Regions from separate parts of the Virgibacillus kekensis genome, predicted to be linked through region 2. Evidence: predicted binding sites of a transcription regulator. Region 2 holds the regulator's gene; the other holds the start of a gene.

Region 1 (4,123 bases), on a different contig from region 2:
ACCGGTCAGGGCAATCATATCGATTGGTTCGTCTTTTATTTTTTCGGTAAGCTGTTCAGGGGAGACAGAGATATTTTCGAGATGAAGATCAGAAAGATGCAAAATGGAAAGCATGGATTGCTCGCCGTTATTAGATGAAACATTAATTTTATTTATCTGTATTTCCCTGGTATTTCGGTATGCTCGGTAAAAAAATATCGTCCCAGCTAGAAGCAACAGGGCAGAAGCCAGTAGCAAAGCCATTGTTATCTCTCCTCTCACAATAATACATTATAACATTTAGACATTGACTCTATCATTGGTAAATGGAACCAGCATCAGGACAGACGGAGGTAAAAATGTCACAGAAAAAAGCATTATTCCTACCTTTCATGCAAATCCCCACTGGGCATCACCATGTAGCGGATGCGTTGATCGAATTGAGTAACCGCTATATGGATTGCAGTAAAGTTGATATTTTGTCGTACAGTTTCGGTCCGATGGAGAAAGTGGTTTCTTCAGCTTATTTAACATGGATCAGACACTTTCCGGGTGTATATGACCGGATTTACCAGTTCGCAGCATATCGGAATTCACCGAAAGTATCACGCCACTATCTCTATGAATTATTATTTGTCCATTTTTTTAAACGGCTGACAAGCGTGCAGTCCCCTCATATTCTTTTCTGTACGCATGCACTGCCGTCAAGTATTGCCTCTGTCCTGAAAAAAAAGAATCAATTAAACGCCATAGTGGTGAATGTCTATACTGATTTTTTCATTAATAGAGTTTGGGGAATTGAAGGAATTGATTATCATCTTGTCGCTACTGAAGCTATGAAAGAACATTTAGTGAAGAGAGGAGTCCCTCCTGAACGGATTGTAATGACAGGGATACCTGTCCATCCAGCATTTAATACCCGAACTCTAAACAAAAAAACCGGAGATAAGCTATCTGTGCTGGTTACTGGTGGCAGTCTTGGGGTGGGAGCGATCCATCAGTTGGTACGTGCGTGTCAGTCGGGGAAAATTAACTATCTTGTCCTTTGCGGGAAAAATTCAGCGTTGTATAATCAGCTGAAATCCGCTGAAAATCCATCAATCAGACCGTTTCCGTACATTGAGAACAAGCAGGATTTGAACAAAATCTATGACAGTGTGGACGGGGTTCTGACAAAGCCTGGAGGGGTGACTGTCAGTGAATGCCTGATAAAACGAAAGCCGGTATTTCTGTACAACCCATTACCTGGACAGGAAATGATTAATGCAGAAGAACTTACACGGATTGGTCTGGCGAGAATGGTTGAAGTGAATTCCGGACTGGAACAGCAGATTATAGGCTTTTTTACAGACCGAGCCGAGCGGAAGAAGCATAAAATCAATCTGGATGCCTACCATGAACAACTGGACAGCCGACCAGTGAATAGCGTAATTGAGGAGCTGATCAGAAAAAAACACTAGCGTGTTGAAGCTAATGTTTTCTGTCAGCTCTTTATTTAGAGGTAAGAAAGTATAAGTTTTGCTCCATAAAGTTCTTGATTTACACAGCCACGTCCAGCTCCAGCGCCCATCACCTAGTGCCCTTCCGGCCTCTTCTTACGATAAAGAAGACTTGCCGACTGGTGAAACCAGAGGCCTAGTCGCACTTATACCCTTGTGGTGAAAGTCAACATCAATTCGCTTCGCTCATTGTGCTTCCTTTATCTCATACGATTCCGTCCAGGTCATACGGTGATAAGCAGGGCGCTTACGCTTTTGTTCATGTTTGCGGATTGCCGACGGTAATTTCTTGCTTTGGCATCGTATGCATTGCACGGGCACTCACATGGGATTGAACATGATAAACACCAGCTTCTTCAAATTTTTTCTCCACGGTGTACTTCCCGTCTCCAGTATGTTCGGCCGCAATCATTTCACTATCATCTTTCATGCCGTCTTTCCAGATTTCAAATTCAACCTCATCTGCATCTTCGACAGGCTCGCCATCCTGGGTAACTGTTACAGTAAATGTTTGAGGAGCATTCAACTCGGCTTTATCTGGGACTTTCAGTTCAGCATTTATAGCACTAACAGTCTCGTTGTTTGATGCATTACTGTCTTCCTCTTCACCACAACCGGCAAGAAATGCTGCCATAATAAGCAACAATATTACTTTCTTCATCGTCAGAATCCTCTCCATGGCATATCTAATGTCATTATAGTTAACAAACTATCGTAAAACAATGTTATCGTGTGAAACCTTTGTGAATGATTTTTCTTCACGTAAAACGGGTAAGATGTATAAATATCAGGCAAGCAAAAGTATCGAATATTTGTTCGCTTATATGTTAAAATGGATACATATCTGTGGTAGAATATATACAGATCGTAATAAACGGAGGTTTTTGTGTTGAAAAACCAATTTGAACTGGTTTCCCAGTATGAACCGAGTGGTGACCAGCCAAAAGCAATTAAAGAAATCGTGGAACGAGTTAATACTGGTCAGCGGCATCAGACTTTACTTGGTGCTACAGGGACCGGAAAAACATTCACCATGTCGAATGTCGTTCGTGAAATTAATCGTCCAACGTTGGTTATTGCCCACAACAAGACACTCGCTGGACAATTGTATAGCGAATTTAAGGAATTTTTTCCAAATAATGCGGTAGAGTATTTTGTCAGTTACTATGACTATTACCAGCCGGAAGCATATGTCCCCTCAACCGATACATTCATCGAGAAAGACGCCAGTATTAATGACGAGATTGATAAGCTTCGCCACTCGGCAACATCCGCGCTGTTTGAACGGCGCGATGTGCTTATTGTTGCCAGTGTGTCATGTATTTACGGTTTAGGCTCTCCTGAAGAATATAAAAGTCAAGTGCTGTCACTGAGAATGGGGATGGAAAAAGACCGGGACCAGCTGCTTCGTGACCTGGTTGACATTCAGTATGCACGTAATGACATTAACTTTCAGCGTGGAACCTTCCGCGTGCGTGGCGACTCTGTCGAAATCATCCCGGCCTCCCATGAAGAACACTGTATCCGGGTGGAGTTCTTTGGTGATGAAATAGACCGTATTCGAGAAGTGGACGCCTTGACCGGAGAAATAGTAGGAGACCGTGAACATGTGGCTATTTTCCCAGCATCCCACTTCGTAACCCGTGAAGAGAAATTAAAAAAAGCTATTATAAATATCGAAAAAGAATTGGAAGAACGGCTGGCGGAACTTCGTGAGCAGAATAAGCTGCTGGAAGCACAGCGGCTTGAGCAGCGGACCAACTATGATCTTGAAATGATGAAGGAAATGGGTTTTTGTTCCGGAATCGAGAACTATTCCCGGCATCTGACATTTCGTGAAGAAGGCGCAACTCCGTATACACTCCTGGATTTCTTCCCGGATGATTTTCTGGTCATAGTCGATGAGTCTCATGCCACCCTTCCGCAAATCCGAGGTATGTACAACGGGGACCGAGCAAGGAAACAAGTACTTGTCGATCATGGTTTCAGGCTGCCATCGGCGCTTGATAACCGTCCATTGAAGTTTGATGAGTTTGAGAAAGCGACGAATCAGCTTGTCTATGTATCTGCAACACCAGGACCGTATGAAAGAGAGCATTCACCGGAAATGACCGAGCAGATTATCCGTCCGACAGGGTTGCTTGATCCGGTAGTGGATGTCCGTCCGATTGAAGGGCAAATTGATAATCTGATAGAAGAAATCAATAAACGAACCGAGCAGAATGAGCGGATCCTCGTCACCACACTTACGAAAAAAATGGCAGAGGACTTAACGGATTATTTAAAGGAGATAGGTATTAAGGTTGCGTATTTGCACTCTGAAATTAAGACACTTGAGCGAATCGAAATTATTCGAGATCTTCGTGTTGGCAAGTATGATGTGCTTGTCGGGATTAACCTTCTCCGTGAGGGGCTAGATATACCTGAAGTATCTCTCGTTGCGATACTCGATGCCGATAAGGAAGGGTTCTTGCGTTCAGAGCGGTCGCTCATCCAGACAATGGGCCGGGCTGCACGTAATGAGAACGGTCAGGTGGTAATGTATGCTGACCGGATTACCGGATCCATGGAAGTGGCAATTGATGAAACAAACCGCCGTAGAGAAAAACAGATTGCATACAATGAAAAACATAATATTACGCCTA
Region 2 (4,123 bases):
TACAGACATTGCTAAACCTTGTCCAAGTGGACCAGTTGTTGCTTCCACCCCATCTGTGTGGTGTACCTCCGGGTGACCAGGTGTTCTGGAATCCCACTGCCGGAAGTTTTTAAGATCATCTATTGTTACATCGTATCCTGATAGATGCAGCAAACCATACAGCAGCATGGAACCATGACCTGCAGATAATACAAAACGGTCACGATTAAACCATTTTGAGTTTTTAGGATTATGATTCATGAAATCCGTCCATAGCGTGTAAGCCATTGGTGCTGCCCCCATTGGCAGACCTGGGTGGCCTGAGTTTGCATTTTCAATTGCATCAATAGCCAATGTTCGGATTGTATTTACAGATAGTTCTTCGATTTTCTGAGACAAAATTATTCTCCTTTCGAGCTAAAAGTTGATAATATCCTTTTATATTCTATAATGAAACGCTAACTGTCACAAGCAATAACCGAAAACGTTTAATTAGTGTTTCTTATTGCGATCTTGTAGGTCCCGCACTTTCTTAGGGGTAACATCATTACCTTCACGGTCCATAACTGTCATGGATTTAAACTGATTTTTAAAAGATTTACGGACATTCTGAAGGTACTGTTTTCGCAATTCTTTTTGTTCTTCTTTTTCTTTTTCATCAAGACCATCATTTTTAGCTTTTTTAGCCAACTGATTTATCCTTTCCAGCTTCTCTTTGGAAATCATTAAAATACCTCCCGGATACCTTTTAAGCAAGGTCTCAAACCTTTTTATTGCACAGAGTCAGATAAATATACTTTTCAGTTCCTAATAGAAAAAAGCAAGAACAGCATACTGTTCTTGCTTTTTAATATTACTCTTCCTCGGATTTTGTTTCAAGTATTACGGAATTCCCGATATCTGCGATGAATTGTAGCCTTTGAAATATTGTATCCCAGCCCGTTCAGTGTCTTTGCTATCTCTTCAAACGTCATTTTATTTTGTCTCATTCGTATAACCTCTTCAATCGGAAAATCTTTCCGACCCCTGCCTGGTGCTTGTCCGCGATTAGAAAGATTTACACTGGGGTCATACCCTCTATCCATTGCTTTCCTCATGCCTCGCTTAATTTTTGTATTATGAATTTTACGTTGATATTCCTCAACAATCCCCACAATCTGCAAAACCATCGAATCCGATTCAGACATTTCCAGTTCTCCGTCCTCAAGCACTGTATAAATTTTTACATTTAATTTTTGGAGCTGATGAAACAATGCTATTTTTGTATTTCCCCTACCGAGCCTGGTTTCATCCTGGATAAGCAGGCAATCTGCTCTTTTTTCAGTAAAATGTTCTAGCATCCGGAAAATACCATCTCTGTCAATGTCATATCCACTTTCCTGTTCCTGGATACAGTCAACTACCGTAATATTATGTCTAGCAGCGAGTGCATTCAATTCCTCATACTGCCTTGATAATGATGTCTCCTGCTCTTTTTTGTCGGTACTTACCCGGCAATATATGACTGCGTTCATTTATACCGCTCCTCAATCTTTTATGCACTGGTTACCATGGAAAAATATAAAAATGCAAGCGCCAGTGCGAAAGCAACTAAGTAGAAAACGTCCGTTTTAGTAATTTTTTCAAACATATAAATCAGTCCTCCCTAAATTATAAGAACCCCTGTTCGATTTCTGTTACTTACTATTATATACGAACATATGGTCCTGTCAACAGTTTTCTCGAACGAATGTTTGCTTTTACTACCTGTAAATGGTAAACTATCATTAATAATAAATCCTATGCGCGAGGTGTTTGATAGATGAATAAACTTTCTAAACGGCAGGAAGCAATACTTGAATATATTAAAGATGAGGTTAATCAAAAGGGGTATCCGCCTTCGGTAAGAGAGATAGCAGAAGCTGTTGGCCTCGCCTCCAGTTCTACTGTACATGGCCATCTAGCCCGGCTTGAGAGTAAGGGATATATTCGCAGGGATCCTACCAAGCCTAGGGCTATCGAGGTGCTGGACCTTTCAGGAGAAAGCCATATTCCAAAAGAGGAAGCAAGATACGCTCCTGTCATAGGTAAAGTTACTGCTGGTATACCGATTACTGCCGTTGAAAATATAGAGGAATTTGTTCCGTTACCAAAATCGAGTGCCGGGCCAGATGATAATTTGTTTGTCCTGATCATTGAAGGTGAAAGTATGATAGAGGCAGGAATTCTGGATGGGGACATGGTAATTGTTAAGCAACAGAACACTGCACAGAACGGTGATATCGTCGTAGCAATGACTGATGAAGATGAAGCAACCGTTAAGCGTTTCTTTAAGGAGAAAGACCATATCCGTCTGCAACCGGAGAATGCTACGATGGAGCCGCTCATCTATCCGAATGTTACCATTCTGGGAAAAGTGATTGGTTTGTTTCGTACAATTCATTAATAAAATCCATAATAAAAGACTTCCATCATATAGTGACGGAAGTCTTTTTTGATTCCTATTAATAAGTGGACAGGTATTGTTCTCTTTCCCAAGGGTGAATGGTAGTTCTAATTCTATACTATGGTTTCAAGCGTTATCAAACGTAAATCAAAAACCGCTGTATAATAAGGAAGTTATTTTTCAGTTATCAAATAAAATAATCCATTATCATTATTGTTGGGGTGTTTGTGGGGTGTTCTGAGGGTGACCATCTCACCCTCCTTTACATCCCCTTACTTTATTCCTTCTCTTTGCTTAACTGTAGCGATCATGGCATTTTTCATATCATTACTATACCTAGGGTTGTTTCTGATTTCCTCGATTTCTTGTTCAATAGCCTCGGCCTTACTCACAGGGACTGGTTCCTTTTGCTTTTCTGGTTCAGTTTTACTAATAGTAGGGACAAAATGCGCTCTCATTTCTTCGATTGCCCGGGATGCGCGATCTGATGAGGAACGTGATTTATCTAGTAGATTAACTATTTCTGCAAAACCAAATAATAATACTCCACTAAATATGCCTCTCTCTAAAATGGTAAAAGAACACTATCCATGAAGTTTCAGTTACAGGTTCCATTTCTCCTAAATAATTTTCCTTCATGGTTGGAAGGGTTAGTGGTGAAAAAGTGTTCAATTCTATCAAGCAAAAACTGTTAAGTCTAATCTAGCAGTTACATTTTGGCAATCATTTTCATTGCGTGGCTGGGAGATTATATGTTTGGTCCATAAAAAAAAGCCCCCACCAATTAAGGCGGAGGAAAGGGGAGGTTTTTGAACAATTATGGGCTATTCAGGTTGGGGCAATTCCTTCTTGGGTTTAGTAGCCACCATAGCCACCCTTCTGAAAATTGGATCCTACAATAATCAGGAGGATAAACAGAACTACAAGCAGTACGAAACCATTGTCATCAAAAATGCCTCCGTGACTCATTCAATTCCACCTCCTTTTCCCTTTGTACAGTATTGTATGTTTTATAGCGGACATAGTTTGTTATGTATGCCTGATGAAAACCAAAACAGGCTTAAGCCTTTCGAATTTAACCACTCAACGTTTTTCATTTCTCCTTCCTTATTAGTAATTTCTTCGTAATGCAAATAGAACCACATAAAATTTAATTCATCCCTCTAGTCATCCCATTTGTAGGGTTTAAAATTTAAAATAAGTGACTTGAAAAATATGCTAATTAAAAAGAACACATGTCCAACCATCTTTTTATCTTTTGAATAATGCACTAGTAGGAAAGGTTAACTTTTTGACCTCTTTGTAAGAGGTCTTTTTTACGTTAAAGTGCTAAACAAATCGGGTATACTGTAAAATGGATTCCATAATTTTAATATAGAAAATTTATATGGTACACTCTTAAAAGTTTAAAGGAGTAGAGAAGAATGAACATTTTAGAAGCTGCAAACAGGAATGAACTTAACCTTGTTGAAGTAAGTATATTGCTTGAACTGGAAAAGCACTATCCACGCCCGGTTAAAGTTGAGGAAGTTAATAAAGATGAGCTAGTCCGAGAAAATATACATAACTTAATTCAAAAAGGGCTAGTAGAACAAAGATGGGATAAATATAGAATAGTGAAGAATGTTCCTGCCAATTAAGCTGAGGATTCTTGTATAAATTCAATTTAATTTACAGATACTTTTAGACGTGAAGCCAAATGATATACTCTTCTCTTTA

What was found. Region 2 encodes LexA, which represses DNA repair genes until DNA is damaged. Its sites were predicted from a motif close to CGAACATATGTTCG; they were not measured.
Region 1: a site for LexA is predicted at 2,284-2,297, ahead of uvrB (excinuclease ABC subunit UvrB). Genes of this name have one in related genera too.

The regions. Positions count from the first base shown of each region.
Region 1 covers NZ_JBHSFU010000004.1:57,256-61,378, reverse strand. Annotated here, with positions in the region: gene ACFO3D_RS04690 (metallophosphoesterase) at 1-243, opposite strand, end outside; gene ACFO3D_RS04685 (MGDG synthase family glycosyltransferase) at 339-1,439, shown strand; gene ACFO3D_RS04680 (FixH family protein) at 1,738-2,139, opposite strand; gene uvrB (excinuclease ABC subunit UvrB) at 2,368-4,123, shown strand, end outside.
Region 2 covers NZ_JBHSFU010000003.1:359,658-363,780, reverse strand. Annotated here, with positions in the region: gene tkt (transketolase) at 1-378, opposite strand, end outside; gene ACFO3D_RS03215 (DUF896 domain-containing protein) at 472-705, opposite strand; gene ACFO3D_RS03210 (YneB family resolvase-like protein) at 855-1,493, opposite strand; gene lexA (transcriptional repressor LexA) at 1,781-2,404, shown strand; gene ACFO3D_RS03200 (YjcZ family sporulation protein) at 3,260-3,373, opposite strand; gene ACFO3D_RS03195 (hypothetical protein) at 3,829-4,044, shown strand.